3 regions of the Salinimonas marina genome follow, and region 1 is predicted to be linked to each of the others. Evidence: predicted binding sites of a transcription regulator. Region 1 holds the regulator's gene; each other region holds the start of a gene.
What was found. Region 1 encodes sigma-54, which starts transcription at its own class of promoters, with help from an activator protein. Its sites were predicted from a motif close to GTTGGCACGNNNNTNGNNT; they were not measured.

Region 1 (6,535 bases):
GGCAAGGAAGATGTATTGCTGGCGATCTCCAATTCTGGTGAAACCGCCGAGCTCATCAACCTGCTACCGGTGGTAAAACGCTTAAATGTTCCGGTTATTGCCATGACCAACAGCCAGCACAGTACCCTGGGCCAGCATGCCGATGTGGTGCTGGATATCAGTGTGGGCGAAGAAGCCTGCTCACTGGGGTTGGCGCCAACCTCAAGTACTACGGCCACCCTGGTGATGGGCGATGCGCTGGCCATTGCGCTGTTGGATGCACGGGGCTTTACCTCGGATGATTTTGCGCTCTCGCATCCGGGCGGCAGTCTGGGCCGTAAATTACTGCTTAAAGTTAAAGATATTATGCTGACTGCCCCGGATTTGCCGTTGGTGTCCCAACACGCCACCATTACCCAGGCACTGCTTGAAATCTCCAGCAAGGGGCTGGGCATGACCGGTATCACTGACAATACCGGCAAGCTTTGCGGGGTATTTACCGACGGCGATTTACGCCGGGTGTTAGACAGCAAAGCAGATATTCATACCCTGGCCATAGACCAGGTGATGACCCGCAATGGCAAAACCATTGGTCCGGAAGAGCTGGCCGTAGAAGCACTTAACACCATGGAGGCCTGTAGTATTACTGCCCTGATGGTGGTGGATGAAAACCGGCATCCGGTGGGCGCGTTTAATATGCACATGCTACTTAAAGCAGGAGTTTTATAATGCCTCATACCGTAACGCTGTATGGCATGTTGGAAGAAAAAAGTTTCAACCGTTTGAAAGAACTGAAGTTACTGGTTTGTGATGTGGATGGGGTTTTCTCTGACGGCCGCATTTACCTAGGTAACGATGGCGAAGAGCTCAAAGCCTTTCACACCCGGGATGGCTACGGATTGAAGGCGGTGGTAAAAAGTGGCATCCAAGTTGCTGTCATTACCGGGCGCAGCTCCTCCATTGTAAAAAACCGTATGGAGGCCCTGGGTGTGCAACATATTATTCAGGGCGAAGAAGACAAGGCCAGTGCCCTGCACGGCTTGTGCACCGAACTTGGACTGAGCCCGGCGCAGGTGGCGGCCATTGGCGATGATGTACCGGATTTGGGAATGTATCAATATGCCGACACCAAAATTGCGGTGCGGGACGCCCATCCGCAGGTCTGTGCTGCCGCCAATTGGGTTTTGACCAAACCCGGTGGGTTCGGCGCCGTGCGGGAGCTGTGCGATATTATTTTGCAGGCCCACGGTAAGCTTCAGCAAATTCATGGAGCCAGCGTGTGAGTCGCCTTGGGATCAGTATCGCGTCGCTGTTTATGCTGGTATTACTGGTGTATATGCCGGTATGGATGAGCGAGACCGACAACACCATTGGGCAGACTGAAGAAGATGTACTTAAACCGGCGTATACCGCCAAAAACATCACTACTACCTTGTATGACGATAGCGGGTCGCTGAATCATCGGGTGTTTGCGCAAACCATGGAACATTATGATCAGCTTGGCTTTGTATTGTTCCAAAAGCCTGAATATACGGTGTATCTGAACCAGGGACAGACCCCCTGGCAGGTCACGGCAAATGAGGGTACGCTGTATAATAATAATCTTATCGAGCTGGAGTCGAAAGTAAGGGTTCGTAATCTGCAATCAAATGAATTTGTGCGCACCATCGAAACCGACTTCATAAAAATAAATCTGGATGACAAAACGCTCTTTTCGGATCAGCCTGTGGTGATTCGCGGAACAGAATTTGTTGTAAACAGTAATGGCATAAAGGGCGACCTTAGCTCACAACAGTATGAGTTGATTGATCATGTACAGACAACGTTTTCCCCTGGCAGCTAGTCTGCTGGCAATATTGTGCTTTGCGACACCGGTTATGGCCGGCAGTGCTGATTTTCAAAAACCTATCACCGTGGATGCACGTACCCAGTCTATGGATGGCAAAAATAAAGTCACCCGCTTCAAAGACAATGTGCTGATTACCCAGGGCACCCTGACCATCGAAGCCGATGAGGTTGAGGTCAATGCCAAGCAGGGTGAAGGTAAAGAAATTATGATTGCCCGCGGCAAACCTGCCCGCTATTCCCAAACCATGGATGATGGCAGCAAGGTCACCGCCCAAGCCAATGAACTTCGCTATGAAGTGAATAAACGGACCATTTCCATGCGCGGTAATGCCCAGATAAAACAAAATAGCAGCATGGTCAGTGGCGACAGCATTACTTATGACATGATGAAAGAACAATTGATGGCGACCAGCAGTGACGGCAATGATGATAGCCGGGTCACCACCGTATTTCGTCCGCAGGCGGTAAAAAAATTAAGTGATGAGTCTGAGGACAAGCAGGGTGACACCGACGGTAAGAATGATACGCAAGGTGACAAATAAGTATGGCAACACTGACAGCCCGGAACCTGGCAAAATCGTATAAATCCCGACAGGTGGTACTGGATGTCAGTCTGTCGGTATCCACCGGTCAGATTGTGGGTTTGCTTGGCCCCAACGGCGCAGGTAAAACCACCACGTTTTACATGATTGTGGGCCTGGTCGCGCTGGATAAAGGCAAAATCACCATCGATGATAACGAACTCACGCATCAGCCGATGCATGAACGTGCCCGTCAGGGGATTGGCTACCTGCCGCAGGAAGCCTCTATTTTTCGAAAACTGACAGTTCACGAAAATATCATGGCGATTTTACAAACCCGCAGCGATTTGGATTCACAAAAACGTGAAGAAGAAGCTGATGCCCTACTTGATGAATTTAATATCAACCATATACGTAATAGTACTGGTATGAGTTTGTCCGGCGGCGAGCGTCGACGGGTGGAAATTGCCCGGGCACTGGCCGCTAATCCGCAGTTCATTCTGTTGGATGAACCATTTGCCGGTGTTGATCCAATCTCAGTCAATGATATAAAAAAGATTATTCAGCATTTACGTGACCGGGGCATTGGGATCCTCATTACCGACCATAACGTACGGGAAACCCTGGATGTATGTGAGGAAGCCTACATCGTTAGTCATGGAGAGCTCATCGCGCAAGGCAGTGCGGAGCAAGTATTAAGCAACCAGAAAGTGCGTGATGTATACCTTGGTGAACAATTCAAGCTATAGTGTGGGTATTAGGGATGATCTTATACCCGGTGTTTCACCGGAAAACTTACACATGCACCCGAGTTTAAAATAAGACGTAGATGAAACCATCTTTACAGCTAAAATTTAGTCAACAGTTAACTATGACCCCGCAACTGCAGCAGGCCATTCGGCTATTGCAGTTGTCGACACTCGACCTTCAGCAGGAGATTCAGGAAGCGCTGGACTCAAACCCTTTGCTGGAAGTAGATGAAAGTAGTGACAACGACGGGGCAGAGAAAAACAACCAGGACAGCAACAGCGATTCCGACAATATCGAGGCCTCCGCTACGGCCGGTGACAACATGGACTCTGGCGAAGCGCTGGAGAAAAATGATTTGCCGGACGAGCTGCCTATCGACAGCACCTGGGATGAGTATTATTCCGCCTCTTCAGCCCCGGCTCCGGGGCCTGGCAGTGACGAAGACCAGGTATTTCAGGGTGAAACCACTGATGACATTCAGGCTCACCTGCTGTGGCAAATGCGCCTCACCCACTTTTCAGAAACAGATCGCGCCATCGCGATGGCGATTATCGACTCAATTGATGAGTCAGGGTATCTGACTGTATCGGTGGAAGAAATTCTGCAAAGCGTGAACAGCGATGAAACCGAAGAGCCGGTGGAAGAAGATGAAGTGGAGTGTGTGTTAAAGCGCATCCAGTTGTTTGATCCTTTAGGTTCCGGCTCACGCACTCCCCAGGAATGTCTGCTGGTGCAATTACGCCAGTTTGCCCCTGATACCCCCTGGCTGGAAGAAGCCCGCAGCCTGATTGAGGATTACTCTGATTTACTGAGCAGTAAAGACTACCGCACCCTGATGCGCAAAAGTAAGCTCAAAGAAGATCAGCTGCGAGAGGCTATGCGGTTACTGCAAACCCTGAATCCTCGTCCTGGCAGTGCGCTGATCACCAAAGAACCTGAGTATGTGATTCCGGATGTGTCGGTAGCCAAAAAGAATGGCCGCTGGTCAGTAGAGCTAAATCCGGACAGTTTGCCAAAACTGAGCGTAAATCAACAATACGCTGCGATGAGCCGGCGGGCTCGCAACAGCAGTGATTCGCAGTTTATTCGTTCGCATATGCAGGAAGCAAAATGGTTTATCAAAAGCCTCGAGTCGCGTAATGATACGCTGCTGAAGGTGGCGAATTGTATTGTGCAGCAACAAATGGGCTTTTTTGAACATGGGCCCGAGATGATGAAGCCCATGGTGCTGAATGATGTTGCCGAGATGGTGGACATGCACGAATCAACGATTTCCCGGGTCACGACCCAGAAGTATATGCACACCCCTCGTGGTATCTTTGAGCTGAAATATTTCTTCTCAAGCCATGTGGCTACGGAGTCTGGCGGCGAGTGTTCTTCCACCGCCATACGGGCCCTGATTAAAAAGCTGGTGGCGGCTGAAACACCCAGCAAGCCACTTAGCGATAGCAAAATTGCAGATGTGTTGGCCGAGCAAGGAATAAAAGTTGCCCGGCGGACAATTGCAAAATATCGGGAATCGTTATCGATCCCACCGTCGAACCAACGCAAAAGCCTGATTTAATAAGGCTAGCTCACAATAAGGAAGGCGAACTATGCAAATCAATCTTACTGGTCATCATATTGAGATCACTGACTCTTTGCGTAATTATGTCGATACAAAATTCAGTAAGCTGGAGCGCCATTTTGACCATATTTCCAATGTTCATGTTATTTTGAACGTGGAAAAGATAACGCAGAAAGCGGAAGCTACGGTTCACCTAAGTGGAGCAGAAGTCTTTGCTTCGTCAGAAAATACCGATATGTATGCAGCCATTGATAGCATGGTCGATAAACTGGATAGGCAGGTTATCAAGCATAAGGAAAAACTGAAAAAACATTAGTCTGTCACTATGGATATACAAGCCATCATAAGCCTGGACCGCACAAAATGTGCGGTCCAGTGCAATAGTAAAAAGCGTATTCTGGAAGTCATCAGTGGCATCGCTTCTGACAACAATCCCGAAGTGGATGAAACTGCGGTCATGAACGCCCTGATGTCCCGGGAAAAAATGGGCAGCACCGGTATTGGTAACGGCATTGCGTTACCTCATGGCCGTTTACCGGGTCTGGACCGGGTGATTGCCATAGTGGTGACCAGTGATCCTGCCATCGATTTTGATGCCATTGACAACAAACCTGTAGATATTTTCTTTACCCTGCTGGTGCCAGAGGAACAAACCGAAGGTCACTTACAGACCCTGGCCATGGTCGCAGGGAAACTCAGCGACAAAGATACCGTAAAAGCCATTCGCCGGGCGCAAACAGGTGATGACATTTTCGCCGCTTTACAATAACATCCTTCGCTAACGCGTATATCATGGAGCAGCGCTTTGAAGCTTATTATTATCAGCGGTCGTTCCGGGTCTGGCAAGTCAGTAGCACTGCGGGCCCTGGAAGATTTGGGTTACTATTGTGTTGATAATATCCCGGTCAATTTACTGCCTGCCCTGACGCACTCGGTGTCAGAACAATTTGACCAGGTGGCAGTAAGCATTGATGTTCGAAATCTGCCTGAAGATCCTACCGAACTGGTTGAAATTCTCGATTACCTGCCCGAATCCTGGTCCATGACCATCGTTTATATTGATGCCAGTGATGATATTCTGGTGAAACGATTCAGCGAAACCCGCCGGTTACATCCATTGGCCCGGTTGAAAAAGTCGTTGGCCGAAGCGATCCATACTGAGCGGGAGCTACTGGCCCCCATCGCCGAGCGCGCTGACTTATACATTGATACTGACTCATTGTCGATTCATCAGTTGGCTGAGCTTATTCGTGAACGAATACTGGGTAAAAAAAGCTCCAGACTGGTGCTGGTATTTGAATCCTTTGGCTTTAAACACGGCATTCCTAAAGACGCTGATTATGTGTTTGACGCCCGCTTTTTACCTAATCCCCACTGGGAACCGGATTTGAAGCATTTAACCGGCCTGGACGGCCCGGTGGAAGTCTTTTTAGGCGCCCAGCCCATTGTCACCAAATTCATCTGGCAGATACAGAATCTGATCACCACCTGGTTACCGCACCTGGAGCGCAACAACCGCAGTTATGTGACCGTTGCTATCGGCTGCACCGGTGGTCAGCATCGCTCAGTATTTGTGTCAGAAACCCTGGCCAAAACATTCCGTGACATTCATCCGGATGTGCAGATACGTCATCGGGAGCTCAACAAAGAATGACCGTCGAAAAACAACTGACTATTGTGAATAAGCTGGGTTTGCATGCCCGCGCGGCGACGCAGCTGGTGCAACTGGCCAATCAGTTTGATGCCCAAATCACCCTGATAAAAGAAGAGAAAAGCGCCGAGGCCCATAGTGTGCTGGGGCTGATGATGCTGGAGAGCCATCAGGGTGAGCAGGTCAAAGTAGTGTGTGAAGGCCCGGATGCCGAAGCGG
Region 2 (6,535 bases), 1.4 Mb from region 1:
GCTGATCAGATGGCTCCATAACAGCATCGAACCGGTCACAAAAAGCCACAGCCAACCTGGCCGGCACATCGCTTTCATGACCACCCCAAAGGCCAGCAGGTCACAAACGTCAGCAACAGTAATATCGCCATTAACAGGTTGGTGCGGTCGATGGCATGTTTAGCCCGGGATACATCGGAAAGCCGCACTTCCCGCGGGCCGCCCACCCTTGGATAACGAAATTTTTGCTGTTGATAAATGGCCGGCCCGCCCAGCTGAAAACCTAATGCTCCACCGACCAGGGCCAGCAATAACGAGGTACTGTCGGTAGCCGGACTACGGCGGGCAGCCTGAATAGCATCAATGGGATGTGTAACTAAGATAAGCAAAAAAGTAGTGAGCCAGGCAGGCACTATTGCCAGCAAGCGGGTTAGTTTCTGAACAGGCCCCACAAAATAGTCAAAGCCAGGCCGCCGGCAATGCCACTGCCAACTTAGCATCAATAACAACCGGTAGGTAAGGGCGGCCACCGGGCCGGCCAGCAAAAACCAGAACACCACGGCGCCATAGATATAACAAAACCGCAGGAACAAGGCCTCAATCGCCGCTTTGGCGATACCCACCGGACTGAGTCTGTCGGTATCACGGGCGACCAGCAACCGAAGCCGGTCACGGGCCAGCATCTTCTTTTCCTGGTTCAGCGCCGAACGCACCTGTCTGTAGGCTTTGCGGTCATGCCCGAAATCCAGAATGGCCAATAAAATGAGCCCTTCAAAAAACACCGGGTACTCTGCCATATTCACCAGCAGTGCTAGTAGCACCAGCAATGGACCAAGTAAAACCGCCGCCCCCAAAATACCGGATAACCGATGCTGAGACACCGAATAATCAGCCCCTGGACGGACCCGCCGGGCCATGGTTTCAGAGAGCTGGCGCATCAGGGTCAGTGGATGATAGGCGCGCGGCCATCGCCATGTCGCATCGCAAGCCATAACCACTAAAATCAGTGCCAGCGACTGCAAGACAGGCTCTGACACAATGGTGTTCCATACCCCGGTGAACATAGGCTTAATCCAAGACGGCAAGCATTCCCATTACCAGCTGGGCAGAATTTTTAGCCGCCTGTTCCAGGTATTCCTGGAACGACACCGACGACGTTTTTCCGGCAATATCAGATAATGAGCGGATCACCAGAAAAGGCGTGTTAAGCATATGGCATGTCTGAGCGATGGCTGCCCCTTCCATCTCACAGGCTTTCATATCCCGAAACGTAGACTGAATTCGCTGGGCAGCGTCATCGCTGCCAATGAAGGCATCGCCGGTGCAAATCAAGCCGGTGGCGTGGGTGATCCCCTCAATGGCATCGGTAGCCTGTTGCGCCGCACTCATCAGGGTGGGATCACTATGGTAAGCCTCGGGCATATCTCCGGCGCACTGCCCCGGCGCATAACCAAAGTGCGTCAAATCCACATCATGATGTTTTAACGCGCTGCCAATGACAATGTCGCCAATGTTCAGGGCGCTATCAAAGCCCCCGGCTGAACCTGTATTTACCACATAGTCAGGCGCAAATTGCTGAATCAGCGCGGTGGTTGCCAGGGTGGCCGCCACTTTACCAATCCCACAACGTACTAGTACCACCTGATGTCCGTGCAAGGTACCTTCCACGAAGGTCAGGTGGTGCCACTGAATGGTGGTAGCATCGCTCAGCGAGGCTTGTAATAGCGCAACTTCCTGATCCATTGCGCCCAGAATTCCGATTTTTGCCATAGTGCTCTTAATAGGTTGTATGTGCGCCAGAAGCAGCGCATATGGTGCAGTGTATAAATATGGTAATACGAAAAGAAAAAAACTGACAGCATTGAAAAGAAGATGAGGGAAAGCCCTGGGGGGCTTTCCCTCTGAAAATGATTATGCGGCAGCGCGACTTGAGCGCAGCGGCCGGGTAGGACGCTTAGGCGGCTGCGGGTTGTGTGTAGGGGCCTGGGCCAGCTTTTGCTGACGACGACGGTAACCAATCAGTTTGGTTTCCAGGCACTCACGAATCTCTTCTACTGTATATCCTGATTTAACCTTGATACGGGCGTGAGGCATGCCAGCCGCATCCAGGGTGCCGGACACAAACCAGTCCCGTTGCGTCTTGTAGCCATCCTTACCATTAGCATGCACCAGGTCAATAGCCATGACCGGTGTCATATCGGTTTTATCGCACAACACAAAATCCAGCTGGCGTGACGATGCCCGGCTTAAGGCGGCTCCGGCTTGTTTTTTCGCGGTATTTTGACGCACCTGAACCAGATCGCTTAGACGAACCCGACACACTACCCGAAATTCGCGTCCCACAGCCTGTTCAATCAGGCCTAAAAAGCTTTGCTCTACAGGAGTAAATAACGAAGGCTTGCGTCGAAATGGAAATGCGACCCCTCCGTCTGACAGTTTTATGGCGCCCAGAGCGACCACAATTAACAGCATCATTAAAATTATTGCCAGTTCCATAACGATTCCTCAAAAACCCGGTCTTAGATGTCATTTTTCTGACGATATGTGCGGGATTTCCGTCAGTTCTAATGAATTAGCAAGGGGGGTGCCAATAAGGCTGATAGTGGGCTTTATTTAAAAAAGTTATGAAAATCAAACAGAAAAGCGCTCAATGCGAGCGCTTTTTGGGTCAACAGGAGAATAAGGTGGCAGGTTACTGACTGGCTAGCAAGGTATCGATGACGAGCAAATCCACCTGCGCGCCATGCTGATCAGGGGAGACCACCACCCGAATATTATTGTTCGGGGCACTTAACACCACCCGTTTATTAAAACGGCTGACCACCGCCAGTTCAGGCATTGCCTGCTGGTACCATTGCAAAATGGTCTGAGTATCTACAGGCGTATGATAGACCAGCGAGGCCGGCAGTTCGTCGTCGAAGCGCTGACACTGGGTGGCTCCGGCAGGCATGGCAATCGAGTAAAAGTCGGCAGGGCAGACGGCGGTGTCCGGTCCTGATGTGTTGGCGGCCAGCACAGGCACACAAAGTAATGAGGCAAGTGCCAAGGGCAATACTTTAAGCAAGGTCATTGTCGGCCTTTTAGTGATGAATTTTAATACAAAAACAACTATAGGCAATGGCGCTGCCCACGGCAACCTTCGAAGGGGGGGATTAGGTATGCGAAAAAAGCAGTAGGTATGAGGAGGATAATAAAGGAATATTTATAATTTCATCCAGCACGTCGCGGCGGAAGGAAGGTCTGCCCGCACACTGGGGTGTGGGGCAGAGTGGCTGATTACGGTTTACACCTCCAGGTAATCCATAATGCCAGCGGCGGCCTTGCGGCCTTCATCGATGGCGGTCACCACCAGATCGGAACCGCGCACCATGTCCCCGCCGGCAAAAATCCTGGGGTTACTGGTCTGGTAAGCAAACTTGCCTTTAGAGGGCGCCATGACCCGACCTTTTTCATCTAAAATGATGCCGTGATCAGCAAACCAGTCTGAAGGACTGGGCTGAAAACCAAAGGCTATAATTACGGCGTCGGCGCTAAGCACATGTTCAGAGTCTTTCACATCAACCGGACGTCGCCGGCCATTGACATCCGGTGGCCCCATCTCGGTTTTCACCAGTCGCACACCATTGGCACGGCCGTGCTCATCGATGCTGATGTCCTGAGGCTGAACATTAAATACAAACTCAACGCCTTCTTCTCTGGCATTTTGTACTTCCTTGCGCGAGCCGGGCATACTTTGTTCATCTCGGCGGTAGGCACAAACTACGCGTTTGGCCCCCTGGCGGATGGAGGTACGCACACAGTCCATGGTGGTATCACCACCACCAAGCACCACCACCGTTTTGCCTTTCATATCGATAAAGTCTGCCGGATCTTTTTCGAGCCCCATCACCCGATTGGTATTGGCTATCAAAAAGGGCAGGGCTTCATAAACGCCTTCGACCTGTTCATTGACAAAGCCGCCCTGCATCGACTTATAGGTACCCATCCCCAGAAACACCGCATCATGCCGCTCCATCAGCTCTTCTATCTGTACATCTTTGCCAATTTCGGTATTGAGCACAAACTCGATGCCCATATCGGTGAAGATTTGCCGGCGCAGCTTTATCACATCTTTTTCAAGCTTGAAGGACGGAATACCAAAGGTCAGCAGCCCGCCAATTTCTTCGTATTTGTCATACACCACGGGTTTCACGCCATTGCGTATCAGTACATCGGCGCACGCCAGGCCTGCCGGGCCAGCACCAATCACCGCCACGGTTTTATCGGTCCATTCTACATCCGACATATCCGGGCGCCAGCCCATTTTAAAAGCAGTATCGGTGATGTACTTTTCGATGCTGCCAATGGTCACGGCACCAAACTCATCATTAAGCGTACAGTCACCTTCACACAGCCGATCCTGTGGGCAAACCCGGCCGCATACTTCGGGCAGGCTGTTGGTTTTGTGGGACAATTCGGCCGCTTCTATAATCCGTCCCTGATTGGCTAAATCAAGCCACTGGGGAATGTAGTTATGGACCGGACATTTCCATTCGCAATACGGGTTACCACAATCAAGACACCGATCCGCCTGACCCTCGGTTTGCGACTGAGATAGCGGCTGATAGATTTCGCCAAATTCAGATTTACGCATCTGGATGGGCTTTTTCGGCGGGTCAATGCGTTCAACATCGACAAACTGGTAAACATTTTTAGCCATTACAATACCCTCCTACTGAGCCTGAATGCGAAGTTCGTCGCTGGAACGACTGATGTGGCCCAACAGGTTTTTCACATCACTGGTTTTTGGTTTAACAAGCCTGATCTGCTTAAGCGTGGCGGCGAAGTCGGTGAGTAACTGCAAAGAATACTCGCTGCCGGTTTCTTCGTAGTGCTGATTAATCAGCCCGCGAAGGTGTTCCACCAAAATATTTTTATCCGCTACCGGCATGATCTCGACCAGTTCTCTGTTGACGCGGTGTTCCAGATCGCCATCATCCAGCAGGTACGCAAAGCCACCGGTCATGCCGGCCCCGAAATTCACCCCAACTTTACCCAGTACTGCGACAATACCGCCGGTCATATATTCACAGCCGTTGTCGCCAATGCCTTCGACCACCGCGATGGCGCCGGAGTTACGTACGCCGAAGCGCTCGCCGGCCCGGCCGGCGGCAAACAATTTACCGCCGGTGGCACCGTATAGACAGGTGTTACCCATTATGGCGCTCTCGTGAGCATCAAATCCACAATTTGCAGGCGGGTAGATCACCAGCTTGCCGCCGGTCATGCCCTTACCTACATAGTCATTGGCATCCCCTTCGATACGCATATGCAGGCCGCCGGCGTTCCAGACCCCAAAGCTTTGCCCCGCGGTACCGGTAAACTGTACTTCTATCGGCGCATCTTCCATATCATGGTTGCCATGATATTTAGCAATTTCGCCCGAGACCAGCGCCCCCACAGAACGATCGGTGTTGCGAATGGGGTAGGCCAGCCGGATCCCCAATTTGTTGGCCACGGCTTCACGGGCATCGGTAAACAACCGGTTATTCAGCTCGCCCTTATCCATAGGCTGATTAGTGGTTTGTGAACAGAACAACCGGGTATGCTCACCGGCTTTAGGCCGAACCAGCAAGGGCGAGAGATCCAGCCGGTTTTGTTTAGCCGAAATGCCATCGAGTACTTCCAGTAAATCGGTGCGACCTACCAGGTCATCAAATTGTTTAACCCCCAGGCTGGCCATAATTTCCCGTACTTCCTGGGCGATGAATCTGAAATAATTCATGACCATCTCAGGCAGTCCGATGAAGTGCTCTTCGCGCAGCTTTTCATCCTGGGTTGCGACACCGGTGGCGCAGTTGTTCAGGTGGCATATGCGCAGGTATTTACAGCCTAACGCCACCATGGGGCCAGTCCCAAAGCCAAAGCTTTCGGCGCCCAGGCAGGCGGCTTTTACCACATCAAGGCCGGTTTTAAGACCGCCGTCAGTTTGCAGGCGTACCTTATGGCGCAAACCGTTTTCAATAAGGGCTTGCTGGGTTTCAGCCAACCCCAGTTCAAACGGGCTGCCGGCGTATTTAACCGAGGTCAGCGGGCTGGCCCCGGTACCGCCATCGTAACCAGAAACGGTGATCAGGTCGGCGTAGGCTTTGGCCACCCCGGTCGCAATCGTTCCTACACCGGGTTCAGACACCAGCTTCACTGAAATCAAAGCGGCCGGGTTCACCTGTTTTAAGTCAAAGATAAGCTGGGCTAAATCTTCAATGGAGTAAATGTCATGATGCGGTGGCGGGGATATCAGGGTTACGCCGGGTACCGAGAATCGTAAGGTGGCAATGTAACGGTTGACTTTATCACCCGGCAGCTGCCCGCCTTCCCCAGGCTTAGCGCCCTGAGCCACTTTTATCTGAATCACATTAGCGTTTACTAAATAATGCGGCGTTACCCCGAAGCGGCCCGAGGCAACCTGTTTGATTTTAGAATTTTTCTCGGTTCCAAACCGGGAAGGGTGTTCACCGCCTTCGCCAGAATTAGACTGTCCGCCAAGCCGGTTCATGGCAATGGCAAGGGCTTCGTG
Region 3 (6,535 bases), 1.8 Mb from region 1:
TATTCTGTCATCCTGCTCGATGAAGTAGAAAAAGCCCACCCTGACGTGTTCAATATTCTGCTGCAGGTTTTAGATGACGGACGCTTAACCGATGGGCACGGCAGAACGGTGGATTTTAAGAATACCGTGGTCATAATGACCTCGAACCTGGGCTCGGATATTATTCAGGACCAACACCAGCAAAGTCAGTACGAGGAAATGAAAGCACGGGTGATGGGGGTGGTAGGTCAGCATTTCCGGCCGGAGTTTATTAATCGGGTTGATGATATGGTGGTGTTTCATCCCCTGGGCCGTGAAGAGATTAAATCCATTGCTAAAATCCAACTGGCTGCGTTACGTGCGCGGCTGGCTGAGAAGGGATTTAAACTGGAATTGTCTGCTGCGGCTATGGATAAACTGGCCGAGGCCGGATTTGATCCGGTATTTGGTGCCCGACCATTGAAGCGGGCGATACAAACACAGATAGAAAATCCCTTAGCTCAACAGCTGTTGTCGGGAAACCTGATGCCCGATACGACCGTGCGCATTGACGCGGAAAATGGCCAGATTGTAATTCGCTAAGGGCCGCTATCTGAAGTTAATGCCCTGAAAATAAAAAGGAGGCGACTTGCCTCCTTTTTTATAGTTTTTATAGGGTGGCCGCCAAAGCTTCTGCCCGGGGCTTTTCGCGAAACTGTTTGGACAATGTATTGTGTTTAGACAGCAGCGCTTTTGCCTCTTCAGTCCGTTCGAGCTGGGCGAGTGTATAGGCGATATGATATTGCACAGAAGGGTCCGACGCATCCAGGGTATAGGCTTGTCGCAATACACCCAGCCCGCCCTGATAGTCCTTATTTAATGCTAAAATCCAGCCTTTGGTATCCAGTAGCGCCGCTGAACGAGGCGCAAGAGCTAATGCTTCCTCAATAAGCGTCATGGCTTGTTCACTGTTGGTGTGGGCATAGATATTGGCCAGATTGTTGAGTACAAAGGCGCGTCGGGGCAGCTCTGGCATTTCCAGTAAAGCCTGATACAGAGTAGTCGCCTGTGAAAGGTCATTATTGAGATAATACAGGTCGGCCAGCAAATGCTGTTTGAGTGTATCCCCGGGATGGGTTTTAACGGCCTGTTGCAGATAGGTCATCATGGCCGGGCGCTGGATATTTTTGCGCGCCAACTCGAATGCTTTGAATAACGGCGCACCAAAGTTTGGATCGGCCCGTAAGGCCTCAAGGTACAACGCAAAACCCTGTTGAGGGTTATCTTTAGCCACCGCCAAATCCCCTTGCAACATCACCAGGTTGGATGATGCGCCAAAACGCTGGTGGATAGTCTCGATGGTTTGAGCCGCCGCGCTGAGCTGATTTTGATTGATTAAAAAAGAAGTGAGCTCCAAATAGGGCAGAAGACTGTCTGGTGCCAGTTTAATCGCAGCCCGGTATGACTTTTCAGCTCCTGCAATATCTTCGGACTTATACTGTAGGTCAGCCAGAGAAACCAGCTTCTGAGCATCATTGGCCCATAGACCATACACCATATTCAGCTGCGTTTTAGCCCCTTTATGATCCTGCATATCATACAAAATCGCCGCTTTTTGAATATGGTAATCTGCTGACAGCCGGTCTAGTCCTAACAACGCATTTACTTCGCTCAGCGCAGCTTTGAGATCGCCTTCCTCCCGGTACACTTTCACCAGTAATTCTCGCGAAAGGGTATCTTTTTTATCCAGGGTTTTGGCTGACACCAGATGCTCTATGGCGCTTTCATTGCGCTCATCGGCCAGATATATCTGGGCGGCCAGGATGCGCGCGGCCACACTGGTTTTATCGTGCTTGAGGGCCTCATCGATGGCAAGCCGGGCCTGCTCCAGATTTTTCTGGTAATACGCAATTCGTGATTTGGCCACCAGACCGGCTACCGACTGGGGGTTGTTGTTTAACAATTTCCCCACCAGTTCATCGGCCTGGTCGAGCTGACTGGTGCGGATAAGCAAGTCAGCGTTAAGCGCCTGATAATCCGGGTTTGCTTCATTCGCAGTGAGTAGCTGCTGGGCTAAAGTCAGTGCTTGGGAAAAATTTTCTTCATCGCTTAAAAGTGCGATCTTCAGCTTTATGACTTCTTCATCTTCAGAGTCGCGCAGTTGTGAATTAAGCAGTGCCTTTGCCTTATCCAGTTTGCGAATATTCATGTAGAGCTTGGTTTTTAATATCGCAAACTGAGGGTCACCTTCGTAGCGCCGGGTTAGCTCCGGGAGCAACTGTTCACATTTGAATGAACGATTCAGGGTGATAAACAGCTCACAGTTAAGTCTTGCCAGACTGAGGTTTTGTACAACCAGCGCTTCATGTTTTTCCAATAGCTTTACCGCATCTTTATAAGAACCGGTGCGTAGCAGCGAGTCGGCTAACATGCCTAGTTGTTCCGGGGTGGCATCACGCTGGCCCAGATAGCGGCTCAGTTCGGTGCTGGCCATCTCGTAGTTTTTATTCAGATAGGCCACAATGCCGGCTATCAGGCTAAGCTCAATTTGCTCATTAAGCTGTTCATCGGATAATAAGCTCAGACGTTCGGTCAGCTCCCGTAAAATTTTATCTGCTTCAAGCTGGTTTTGCGTAAGCGCCAACAGACGAGCTTTTAACAACTGATTCTGTACATCGTTCGGAGACTGACGTTCGATAGCTTTAACCAGCTCTTCGGCTTTGGCATACTGGCCAGCTTCGGCAAGGGCACCAGCATAGGCCCGCATGGTGGCCGGGTTGTCCGGGGCCATCAAATACGCTTGTTCATAATGGGTGAGGCTTTGCTGCCCGCGGGCATCAGCCAGCTTGCCGCTTGCCAGCAGTGTGAACGGGGCCTGGCCGTGCAACTGAATGGCGCGGTCCAGCAATTGTTGGGCTTTTTCCAGCTGATTTAAATCTATAAGCAAATTGGTCTGGGCGATAAGCAGAGCTACGGAATGAGGAAAGTCATTCAAGGTACGTTGATATAAACGCGCCGCTTCCTGCCTTTCGTTTAACCGAATATGAGCATTGCCGGCCATCAGGGTGACCGTCAGGCGGGCATCCTCATCAAGCTCATATTGACTGAGCATCGCAAATATTTTATTGAATTTGCCCGCGTACAAATAGGCTCTGGATAGGTAAGGAAGCACCAGATTTTCATCACCGCCAGCTAATAACACTTCTTCAAATTCATCGATGGCTTCGCGCACATACCCATCAAGCAGCAACACCCGGCCCATCAATAGCTTAGAAGGAAGATGATCAGGGTTGGTGTTTAACACCTGCTTCAACAGCATGTACGAGTCTTGATATTGACCCTGTGTGTAAGCGGTTAACGCTTCATCATAGGTTTGCGCTTCATCAGCAAATGCTACACTGCTACCTGTTAACATTAAGCCTAACAGACATCCTTTTATTTGACTGCGCACGGCGTGCTCTCCTGGTTCATCATGCTATAAAATCAGTTTACACAAAAAAGCCCCGCACAGAGCGAGGCTTTAGGTATATATGTTAAGACTTACTTCTGACGGCGACGCAAACCAACCAGACCCAAACCTAATAGCATTAATAAGGCGGTAGCCGGTGCGGGAACGTCGACAGGGTCATTGGTGTGCAAAGCTAAGATTTTGAATTTGTCGAATCCAGACTCGCTGTCGCCACCAAACACGCTATTATAAGCTCCTATTAACCAATAACGAGCTTCTGTGGCTATCGTGGTTATAGGGTTATTTTCAACATCAGCAAAGCTTGTTTTAAATATAGCGTTATTTAATACAGTTCCCCATGAACTATTATCTGTACCTGCTAAACTATCAAATGCGGCTACCGACACATCTGAGTTATAACCTGAACTGACATAGCCTATATCTATCCCTGCGAGGTTAACCGCGCTTCCGAAATCAAACAGCAACATGTCGGTTCCACTATAGTTATCTGTGGTATGTTGAGAATCACCAATCCCAGTTACTCCCAAACCGCCGCTATACCTAGCGGCCTTAGCCAAATGGACAGGGCCGCCTGCGCCCCATAAACTATCAGAAAAAGAGTTAATCGTCACTGTAGAGCCGTTGACAGTCTTTGTTAATGTGTTCCCGTAATGCCAACCAGTGGTTGTCATATTAGAACCGTCAAAAGTCCAGGTCGTATCCGCTGCTTGCGCGCCGGTGATCCCTGTAGCTAGCACGCCAACGATGCTTAATGTTTTTAATAGTGCTTTCATGATTATCTTCCTAAATACCCAAGCCAAGTCAAAGTTAGGCTATTCAAGATAAGTGCCAATGTTGATAATATAACCTTTTCAGTGACTTGTAATTTTTACAGTGTGTGAAAGAAAGGGTGTGTAAAAAAAATCGACAATGTAACTAGCTGAAACGGGGACAATTATTATAGCGTAGTTTAATTTGTGAGCGCGTATATGTGGCAATACCCTGTTATAACGGGCTATTGCCCCATTTTTCACTATGCTGCGTATGCGAGTTTATGAAATACTACGATTGTAAGCGTATCTGACAAATGAGGAACTATGTCTAAAAGTAAGCGAAAAGGTATTTATCTTTTACCTAACCTGCTGACCACAGCGGGTCTGTTCTCCGGTTTTTTTGCCGTAGTGTCGTCGATGAACGGTCGCTTCGAGGCTGCCGCCATCGCAATATTCGTAGCTATGGTGTTTGATGGACTGGATGGACGGGTAGCGCGAATGACTGATACCCAAAGTGATTTTGGCGCCGAGTACGACTCAATGGCCGACATGGTTTCTTTCGGTATGGCGCCCGCGTTAGTGGCCTATAACTGGGGGTTGACCGAACTTGGGAAGCTTGGATGGTTAGCAGCCTTCATATATGTAGCAGGCTCAGCATTACGTTTGGCGCGTTTTAATACCCAAATCGGCATTGCCGACAAACGGTTTTTCCAGGGACTGGCAAGTCCTTCAGCCGCTGCGTTGGTAGCTGGCCTGGTATGGGTAGGTGTAGAATACGGTGCTAACGGTGATGATTATGGCTGGTTGGTAGCTATAATAACATCAGCAGCGGGATTACTCATGGTAAGTAACTTCAAATACAACTCCTTTAAAGAAGTGAACTGGCATGGCAAAGTGCCCTTTGTCGCCATACTTATTATATTGATGGTATTTGTTATCGTGGCAACTGAACCCGCATTGGTTCTGTTCATTGTATTTGCTTTGTATGCTCTGGCTGGCCCGGTCAATACCTTCCGCACCGTGGACAAGGTAACCTTAGATGATGTCGTGGGTGATCACGAAGAAAACGATGCCGACTTTAAAGAGGAAGACGAAGCTCCAAAAGCATCCGATGCTTCTCAACCCCATAAAAATGACCCTGAAGCTGAACATAAAAACAGCTAATATAGGCGTTTCGTTTAAAAAGCGACCGAAAGGTCGCTTTTTTTATGTTTTTTCAAAAAAAAGCTTGCCAATAATTCTGAGGTTTGTAGAATGCGCTCCACTTCGACGGGACAGGCCAAACGGCAACACTGAAGAAGGGTTATCAGTCAGGCTACAGAGCAACGCTGGTAACGGTTTTAAGCCTCAACCGCTTTTAGAAAAAAACTTTCAAAAAAGGGTTGACGCAAAAAACGAAACGCGTAGAATGCGCATCCCGCTTCGGGGAGAAACGAAGCAAAGCGTGAAGTAGGAATAAACATAAGTTTACTTCGAAAAGCGTGCCAGCCGGCATGCCGGCTGTCAAAATGTTCTTTAACAATTTATAACAAGACAATCTGTGTGGGCACTCGTTAAGAGTGTCAACCGACGATTCATAAAAAGTTTTCGATATATTTAATTGAAGAGTTTGATCATGGCTCAGATTGAACGCTGGCGGCAGGCCTAACACATGCAAGTCGAACGGTAACATGTCTAGCTTGCTAGGTGATGACGAGTGGCGGACGGGTGAGTAATGCTTGGGAACTTGCCTTTGCGAGGGGATAACCACTGGAAACGGTGGCTAATACCGCATAATGTCTACGGACCAAACGAGGGCTTTCGGGCTCTTGCGCAAAGAGAGGCCCAAGTGAGATTAGCTAGTTGGTGGGGTAAAGGCTCACCAAGGCAACGATCTCTAGCTGTTCTGAGAGGAAGATCAGCCACACTGGGACTGAGACACGGCCCAGACTCCTACGGGAGGCAGCAGTGGGGAATATTGGACAATGGGGGCAACCCTGATCCAGCCATGCCGCGTGTGTGAAGAAGGCCTTCGGGTTGTAAAGCACTTTCAGTGGGGAGGAAAGGTTAACGGTTAATACCCGTTAGCTGTGACGTTACCCACAGAAGAAGCACCGGCTAACTCCGTGCCAGCAGCCGCGGTAATACGGAGGGTGCAAGCGTTAATCGGAATTACTGGGCGTAAAGCGCACGCAGGCGGTTTGTTAAGCTAGATGTGAAAGCCCTGGGCTCAACCTGGGACGGTCATTTAGAACTGGCAGACTAGAGTCTTGGAGAGGGGAGTGGAATTCCAGGTGTAGCGGTGAAATGCGTAGATATCTGGAGGAACATCAGTGGCGAAGGCGACTCCCTGGCCAAAGACTGACGCTCATGTGCG

Region 2: IT774_RS03170 (DUF2726 domain-containing protein) is a predicted target of sigma-54. The motif match lies at 2,553-2,571, and genes of this name have one in related genera.
Region 3: xdp1 (exosortase-dependent surface protein XDP1) is a predicted target of sigma-54. The motif match lies at 4,242-4,260, and genes of this name have one in related genera.

Annotation. Positions count from the first base shown of each region.
Region 1 covers NZ_CP064795.1:3,061,247-3,067,781, forward strand. Annotated here, with positions in the region: gene IT774_RS13720 (KpsF/GutQ family sugar-phosphate isomerase) at 1-708, shown strand, start outside; gene kdsC (3-deoxy-manno-octulosonate-8-phosphatase KdsC) at 708-1,262, shown strand; gene lptC (LPS export ABC transporter periplasmic protein LptC) at 1,259-1,822, shown strand; gene lptA (lipopolysaccharide transport periplasmic protein LptA) at 1,791-2,369, shown strand; gene lptB (LPS export ABC transporter ATP-binding protein) at 2,372-3,097, shown strand; gene IT774_RS13745 (RNA polymerase factor sigma-54) at 3,178-4,662, shown strand; gene hpf (ribosome hibernation promoting factor) at 4,694-4,981, shown strand; gene ptsN (PTS IIA-like nitrogen regulatory protein PtsN) at 4,991-5,434, shown strand; gene rapZ (RNase adapter RapZ) at 5,471-6,319, shown strand; gene IT774_RS13765 (HPr family phosphocarrier protein) at 6,316-6,535, shown strand, end outside.
Region 2 covers NZ_CP064795.1:733,405-739,939, forward strand. Annotated here, with positions in the region: gene IT774_RS03155 (helical backbone metal receptor) at 1-78, opposite strand, end outside; gene IT774_RS03160 (cobalamin biosynthesis protein CobD/CbiB) at 75-1,016, opposite strand; gene IT774_RS03165 (5'-methylthioadenosine/adenosylhomocysteine nucleosidase) at 1,048-1,749, opposite strand; gene IT774_RS03170 (DUF2726 domain-containing protein) at 1,891-2,475, opposite strand; gene IT774_RS03175 (hypothetical protein) at 2,672-3,049, opposite strand; gene IT774_RS03180 (FAD-dependent oxidoreductase) at 3,263-4,678, opposite strand; gene gltB (glutamate synthase large subunit) at 4,691-6,535, opposite strand, start outside.
Region 3 covers NZ_CP064795.1:1,225,210-1,231,744, forward strand. Annotated here, with positions in the region: gene clpB (ATP-dependent chaperone ClpB) at 1-561, shown strand, start outside; gene IT774_RS05420 (tetratricopeptide repeat protein) at 629-3,409, opposite strand; gene xdp1 (exosortase-dependent surface protein XDP1) at 3,499-4,200, opposite strand; gene pssA (CDP-diacylglycerol--serine O-phosphatidyltransferase) at 4,504-5,343, shown strand; rRNA gene IT774_RS05435 (16S ribosomal RNA) at 5,777-6,535, shown strand, end outside.